DNA from 2 places in the Vibrio sp. RC586 genome. Region 2 is predicted to be linked to the other one. Evidence: predicted binding sites of a transcription regulator. Region 2 holds the regulator's gene; the other holds the start of a gene.
The links. Region 2 encodes PurR, which represses purine synthesis genes. Its sites were predicted from a motif close to TNANGNAAACGTTTNCNTNA; they were not measured.

Region 1: a site for PurR is predicted at 1,583-1,602, ahead of VOA_RS12050 (inosine/guanosine kinase). Genes of this name have one in related genera too.

Annotation. Positions count from the first base shown of each region.
Region 1 covers NZ_ADBD01000007.1:464,847-468,661, forward strand. Annotated here, with positions in the region: gene VOA_RS12055 (H-NS family histone-like protein) at 1-156, shown strand, start outside; gene VOA_RS12050 (inosine/guanosine kinase) at 203-1,507, opposite strand; gene mnmA (tRNA 2-thiouridine(34) synthase MnmA) at 1,772-2,887, shown strand; gene hflD (high frequency lysogenization protein HflD) at 2,910-3,527, shown strand; gene purB (adenylosuccinate lyase) at 3,585-3,815, shown strand, end outside.
Region 2 covers NZ_ADBD01000013.1:219,795-223,609, forward strand. Annotated here, with positions in the region: gene torR (two-component system response regulator TorR) at 1-531, opposite strand, end outside; gene torD (molecular chaperone TorD) at 756-1,418, shown strand; gene purR (HTH-type transcriptional repressor PurR) at 1,796-2,806, shown strand; cyclic di-GMP riboswitch class I at 2,965-3,052, shown strand; gene VOA_RS04500 (TfoX/Sxy family DNA transformation protein) at 3,168-3,755, shown strand.

The sequences.
Region 1 (3,815 bases), on a different contig from region 2:
ACTAAAGCAAAAAGCAAACGTGCTCCTCGCCCTGCAAAATACAAGTACATCGACACCAATGGTGAAGAAAAAACTTGGACAGGCCAAGGTCGCACTCCTTCAGTGATCCAAAAGGCGCTGGACGAAGGCAAATCTCTGGAAGAATTCTCTCTGTAATTCTAATAGCAGACCCAAATGATAAAGGCTCCCGAAGGAGCCTTTTTTATCTTTCCCAATATGCCTCTTCAAGGCTATCTTCACGCTCAGGTAGGCCCCGAGAAAGACGTGGAGAATGTTGGGCTAGTACCTCGTAGCTCGCACGATTTGAGTATTTACAAACTTGAGAAAAGGATGAATAAGTTAAAAATTCATGCTGGTGTTTGCTTGAATTAGGTACATTTTCTTTGTGGTATTTATTTGCAGCCATGTCATGCAACAAGGCGGATAATGCTGCATCCCCCGCACCATTGGTATTTTTTATCTTCTCCGGACCGCCCATATAAGGTGAAATATGTGAATAAACACGAATCGGGTTTATACAACTGTCTTTACGTGCTGGACGACTAAATTCATAGCGGTTAAATTCTGGGACCGATCCCGGTAATAAAGGTAATGACGTTTCACGCTTAGCCGAATCTTCGGTATATCCTGCCATAAATAATCCCACAGGACCTGCTGTACACAGTACTAAATCAACCCAATCTAACGCTTTATCAGACGCCGCCAACGGATCGCTTTCTCCGGTTAACGCTAATGCTTCATCTTCATTCATTGCTACCACAGTGACATGATCACGTAAAAAGTCTTGCCAGAATTTAGGATCATCCTGAATAACAAATTTTGTTCCTAGAGTTAATACCACTGGAACATCATATTTTTTTGCATATTCAATTGCGCGCATCGTTGCTTCCGGCATAGGGTCGCCTTCTTTACAACGAACTAAATAAGCCGTAATAACTAATGCTGAAGCACTAGCAAATATTTTTTCTGGAATACTGTCTGGTTGTAATTGGTTCATTTGCCCTTCGCTGATTGCGAAAGTGCGTTCACCATCTTCAGTAATCAGAGCGAAGCAACGGCCGATTGCACCTTCTACACCTTGTAAATAATTGAGATCCATACGGCTAGAAGTGTTGCACAGATAACGATAGCCATAGCTACCAATCTTAATATCTTGGCTCATTACACCCAGTAGCGTTGAGCGGTCATCGGCTAATACTGAATAATTGTGCAGCGTATTCCCTATCGTCCCACCTGCGTATTCATTAGTAATTAAACGCTGATCTTTTAATTCGTTATATAAAGCTTCAGCCGCTTGATCATCGATCACTAATGAGTGTCCCTTACTCAGACCGTAACGCTCGATCAAATCTGAATCCACCTTGGCCTCAATATCCACCAACGTTTGATCAATACCGATAATATGAGTGCGCGACATCTTCTTATTTTCTTGCGCTTGAATCACGAGAGGATCACGCGCGTGAACCGGAAAATAATGCTTAGATTTGCGTTGGCCAGGAAATTTCATAAGGGTTACTTGGGTTCAAGGATGAAAGGAGCGCCGATTCTACCGCGCACCTTTTAGTGCAGCAACAAAGGAAAAAATAGCAAACGTTTGCATTGTGAGGATTTTATTTCACACCCTATCTTTAGCGTTTGGAGCGCAAGTGATTCAATGATTTAGCAACATTTGACTGAAGTCAGATGAAGTGTGATTAGTGTCTCGGATCTGTCCTCGAAAAATTCTTTCTGTTAGAATCCCCGTCCAAGTTCATCAAGTGGTAGATAAGTGATGTCTGTAGAGCACAGTGCAAACAGCCAAAAGAAAGTAATTGTCGGCATGTCTGGAGGGGTTGATTCCTCTGTTTCAGCCTATCTTCTCAAGCAACAGGGTTACCAAGTGGAAGGCCTGTTTATGAAAAACTGGGAAGAAGACGATAACGAAGAGTATTGTACTGCGGCAGAAGATTTAGCCGATGCTCAGGCTGTATGTGACAAACTCGGCATTCCTCTGCATACCATTAACTTTGCCGCCGAATATTGGGACAACGTATTTGAGTACTTCCTTGCCGAATATAAAGCAGGCCGTACCCCTAACCCAGATATTCTGTGTAATAAAGAAATCAAATTCAAAGCCTTCTTAGAATTTGCCGATGAAGTGCTGGATGCGGATTACATCGCCATGGGTCACTATGTTCGTCGTACTTTCCCGCAAAATGGCGAAAAGCCACAAATGCTGCGTGGGTTGGACAACAATAAAGACCAGAGCTACTTCCTTTATACTCTGAGCCATGAACAAGTAACGCGTAGCCTATTCCCTGTTGGCGATCTCGAAAAACCAGAAGTACGCCGCATTGCGGAAGAACAAGGTTTAATCACGGCGAAGAAGAAAGATTCTACCGGCATCTGTTTTATCGGTGAGCGCAAATTTACTGACTTCTTATCTCGCTATTTGCCAGCCCAACCGGGTAAAATCGAAACCCCTGAAGGGAAAGTGATTGGTGAGCACCAAGGCTTGATGTACCACACACTCGGACAACGTAAAGGTCTGCACATTGGTGGTATGAAAGAGAGCAATGAACAGCCATGGTATGTGGCGGATAAAGATTTAAAACGCAATGTGCTGATTGCTGTACAAGGCGCAGATCATCCACTGCTCAAATCTCATGGCTTGGTCGCTGCGCAACTGCATTGGGTTGACCGCACGCCAATCACTGAACCTTTACGTTGCAGCGTGAAAACTCGTTATCGTCAAAGTGACATCGCTTGTACCATCATTCCACTCAGTAATGATCGAATTAAAGTGATGTTTGACGATCCGCAAGTGGCTGTAACGCCAGGACAATCCGCCGTGTTTTATCAAGGTGAAATCTGCCTTGGTGGCGGCATTATTGAAGAGCGCATTTAGAGTCAATTTTTAGGAGATTTACGTGGCTAACGCAATTTACGACCGTACCATCGCTTTCGCTGGCATTTGTCAGGCTGTGGCACTTGTACAACAAGTTGCCAAAAATGGTTACTGTGATTCTGATGCGTTTGAAACTTCGCTCAAAGCCATTACGTGTACTAATCCAAGTAATACACTGGAAGTTTTCGGCCACGAAAGTCAGCTCAAGCTCGGTTTGGAGTGCTTGGTCAAAGGTATTGACAGCACTCCGACGGGTAGCGAAATCACTCGTTATCTGATTAGCCTAATGGCGCTTGAACGTAAGTTAAGTGGCCGCCGCGATGCCATGAGTCAACTTGGCGACCGCATTCAAATGATTGAGCGTCAGCTTGAACATTTTGACTTATTCGATGATCAAATGATCAGCAACCTCGCCAGTATCTACCTTGATGTGGTAAGCCCGATCGGCCCGCGTATTCAAGTCACTGGCACACCATCCGTATTACAGCAAACTGCTAACCAACACAAAGTGCGCGCCCTACTTCTATCTGGGATCCGCTGCGCCGTATTGTGGCGTCAGGTTGGTGGACGCCGTCGTCACCTGATTTTCGGTCGTAAAAAGATGATCGAACAGGCGCAGCTTTTATTAGCGCGAATCTAAATGATGACAACCCACTCGAATTACTCACACCTTTAACTCAATATTCAGGAGAAGAACATGGAACTGTCAGCATTGACTGCTGTTTCACCGGTAGATGGCCGCTACGGAAGTAAAACGATTGCGTTACGCAGTATCTTCAGTGAGTTTGGTCTCCTAAAGTACCGCACTATCGTTGAAATTCGCTGGCTACAAAAGCTAGCCGCCACCGCTGAGATCGCAGAAGTGCCTGCACTCAGTGCCGAAGCGAATCAATTCCTTGATGCGATTGCCGCCAACTTCAATGAAGCG
Region 2 (3,815 bases):
TTGATTAGGATAAGAAGAAAGCGCTACTAAAAGCTCATATTCAGCTTTAGTTAACTTTACTGGCTCGCCGTTACGGCTAAGTGCACGACGCTGAACATCAAATGTCCACTCACCAAAATAAACCAGTTTATCGTCTTGCTTGTCTGCACTGTTATCACGACGAGCAAGGCAAATACGCCACAACAAGTTCTTAACTCGCACTTGCAGCTCACGTAAATCAACGGGTTTTGTGACATAGTCGTCTGCCCCCATTTCAAGGCCAACGATTTTGTCGATACTGTCTGTGCGTCCTGTCACTAAAATAATGCCAATCTCCGATTGGCCGCGTAGTTCTCGCGTCAATAGCAAACCATCTTCACCGGGCAAATTAATGTCCAGCAACACCAGATCAATATCATTGAGTTCTAGTGCTTCTCTCATTTGCGCTCCGCTTTCCGCCTGTGTGACTTGGTAGCCTTCGTTTTGAAAGTAACCACTCAACTTACTGCGGGTAACGAGATCGTCTTCAACCACAAGTACGTGATAGCTCATAATGCACCATTTTAAATAACTGGATTTATCGCAGGGTTATTCTATTCATATTTATTAATATTTCGAGAAAAATCGTGAGAAACATCACTTTTTCTTGATGCAACTCAAGCCCCACTCAGCACATTCACAACTCATTTGCATCTTTTCACAAATAGACATGTTCAGCATGATAGCTGTTCATTTTTATGGTTTAGACTAAGAGCCAACCGATTGGGAGTGCAAAAATGATACAAGAACTGAAAATCCTCAATGAAAAACGCGCAGAAGTCTATTGGTGGTTGTCGAGCCTATTTATTAAAGAGCTGACTGAACAAGATCTCGCACACTACCATTCAGCGGAAATCCGCACATTTTTGACTGGACTCGCGGCAGAAGAAAGCCTAACCACAGATGTGAAAAGTTTGATAGAAGCGCTGAATCGTTTGCAAGATAGAACCGATGCTCAGCTTGAACTTGCTGCGGATTTCTGTGATTTATTTTTGAAGTCCGATCGTGATTCAGCTCTACCTTACGCATCTGTCTACACGGATAAAGGGCTACTAAACGGTAAACCCGCACAAAAAATGCGCGAGCTTCTCGCCACGCAAGGCGTTAAGGTGGCTCAAAACCTCAATGAACCCGCCGACCATCTCGCAATTCAGCTCGATTTTTTGGCTCACCTTGCCATTAGTGCTAATCAAAATGAACAGGCTGCGGACTTGGATAACGCATCGAAAGCACAAGCTGAATTTATCGAACAACACTTACTCAACTGGTTACCCACCTTTGTTGAGCGTTGCACTCAATTTGATGACTTTGGACTTTACGCAGCCGTTGCTCGTTTAACATTGGCATTCGTGAGACAAGACAAAGATTACCTTCAAGAGCTGAATACGAATATCGAATAAGTGTCTTGTCACTCTCTTACTTAAGGTTGCCGTTCAACACCAAACTGACTCTTTGGCACAGTAAATAGAGTTTGCCTAGACGAATTGATCGCGAAATAACTTAAAGTTTGATGAATGAATTTCGTTGCGGTGAACAGATTTGCAGTCTAAAATCCACCCGCAAACGATAAAAAACGAATAAAAATATAAACCGCTAATTTTTGGCGGTTTTTGTATTTTTATTACTTTAGGCATTGTGATTGAAGCGCTTTACGTACGGCCTAGTACCGCTCATTGCTGCACAGAGTGTGAAGATTCGCTCAGTCTCGCCTTACTTCTGCTGATTTAATTAACCAATAATATTCGCTGGCATCAGCAGTCATCGACAGGAACACTCTATGGCTACGATTAAAGATGTGGCACGCCTTGCTGGCGTGTCAACGACTACCGTCTCTCACGTCATTAACAAAACTCGTTTTGTGGCTGAAACCACACAGGAGAAAGTGCAAGAAGCGGTTAAACAGCTCAACTATGCTCCTAGCGCTGTTGCACGGAGCTTGAAATGTAACACCACTCGCACCATCGGCATGTTAGTGACGCAATCCACTAACTTGTTCTTCTCTGAAGTGATTGATGGCGTAGAAAGCTACTGTTATCGCCAAGGTTACACTCTGATCTTGTGTAACACAGGCGGCATCTATGAAAAGCAACGTGATTACATTCGCATGTTGGCTGAAAAACGGGTTGATGGCATTTTGGTCATGTGTTCAGACTTGACCCAAGAGCTACAAGAGATGCTGGATGCACACAAAGACATTCCAAAAGTAATCATGGATTGGGGTCCAGAAACCTCACACGCTGATAAAATCATCGACAATTCAGAAGAAGGTGGTTACTTGGCTACCAAATACCTGACTGACCGTGGTCATACTGATATTGCATGCTTAAGCGGTCACTTTGTTAAAGCAGCATGCCAAGAGCGTATTCAAGGCTTCCGCCGTGCTATGGCTGAGGCAAAATTGCCGGTTAATGAAGATTGGATTTTAGAAGGCAACTTTGAGTGTGATACGGCGGTGCTAGCTGCCGATAAAATCCTTGCTATGGATAAGCGTCCAACTGCGGTGTTTTGTTTCAACGATACTATGGCACTTGGTTTGATGAGCCGTCTGCAACAAAAAGGCATCCGTGTACCTGAAGACATTTCCGTGATTGGCTACGACAACATTGAATTAGCGGAATATTTCTCACCACCGCTGACTACCGTACACCAACCGAAACGTCGTGTCGGGAAAAACGCCTTTGAAATTTTGTTAGAGCGCATCAAGGATAAAGAACACGAACGTCGAATTTTCGAAATGCATCCTGAAATTGTCGAGCGCGACACAGTGAAAGACTTGACAAAAAACTAACTTTCTTGACAATTCATGACGCCTATATTTGAAAGCTTGTCACATAAATTTGACAAAACCTATGTAGCATAGGTATTAATAACTTAGCTTATTCTCACATTTGAAATACCAAGTTGTGAGAATAAGCCAAGATTGGTTAATTTTTATCAGGAAAAATGTCACGCACAGGGCAAACCATTTGAAAAAGTGGGACGCAAAGCCTCCGGCCTAAACCAAAAGTTTATGGTAGGTAGCGGGGTTACCGATGGCAAAAAATGCATACACTATGTTGACTCATCATTGACATGGCCGATGCATGCATTTGCTAATTTTCTCGGACCTGATTTGGTGGCGTATGTAACAATACTCCGAGACTAACAGCATGAATAAACCAGTATTAAAAGATTCAATGCGGCTCTTTGAGCAGCTAGGACGTGTGAAATCTCGTTCAATGTTTGGTGGCTTTGGTATTTTCGTCGACGAAACTATGTTTGCGCTTGTGGTTAATGAAACGCTGCACATCCGTGCGGACGATGCCACAATCGAAAAATTCAAACTACAAGGTTATGAACCTTACGTTTATAAGAAACGTGGCTTTCCTGTCGTAACTAAGTACTACGCTTTACCTGAAGATTGTTGGAGCAATCCAACCTCCATCTTAACTGAAGCTCGCGCTGCACTTGAAGTCGCTAAGGCAGAGCGTGAAACGCAAGCTCAAGCAAAACCTGAGCGCTTAAAAGATCTGCCTAACTTACGCTTGGCAACCGAAAGGATGCTCAAAAAAGCAGGGATTGAGAATGTTGAATCACTACACTCTCATGGTGCTGTTGAAGCGTATAAAGCGATTCAGCGTACTCACTCAGCAGAAGTTAGCTTAGAGTTGCTATGGGCTCTAGAAGGTGCGATTGAAGGTAAGCATTGGTCAGTGATCCCACAAAATCGTCGTGATGAACTCTTGAGGCACCTCTAACCTACTGTTTTAGGTTCATAATCACGTCAAGATTTAGGTGTGAACACACCAAGACATACG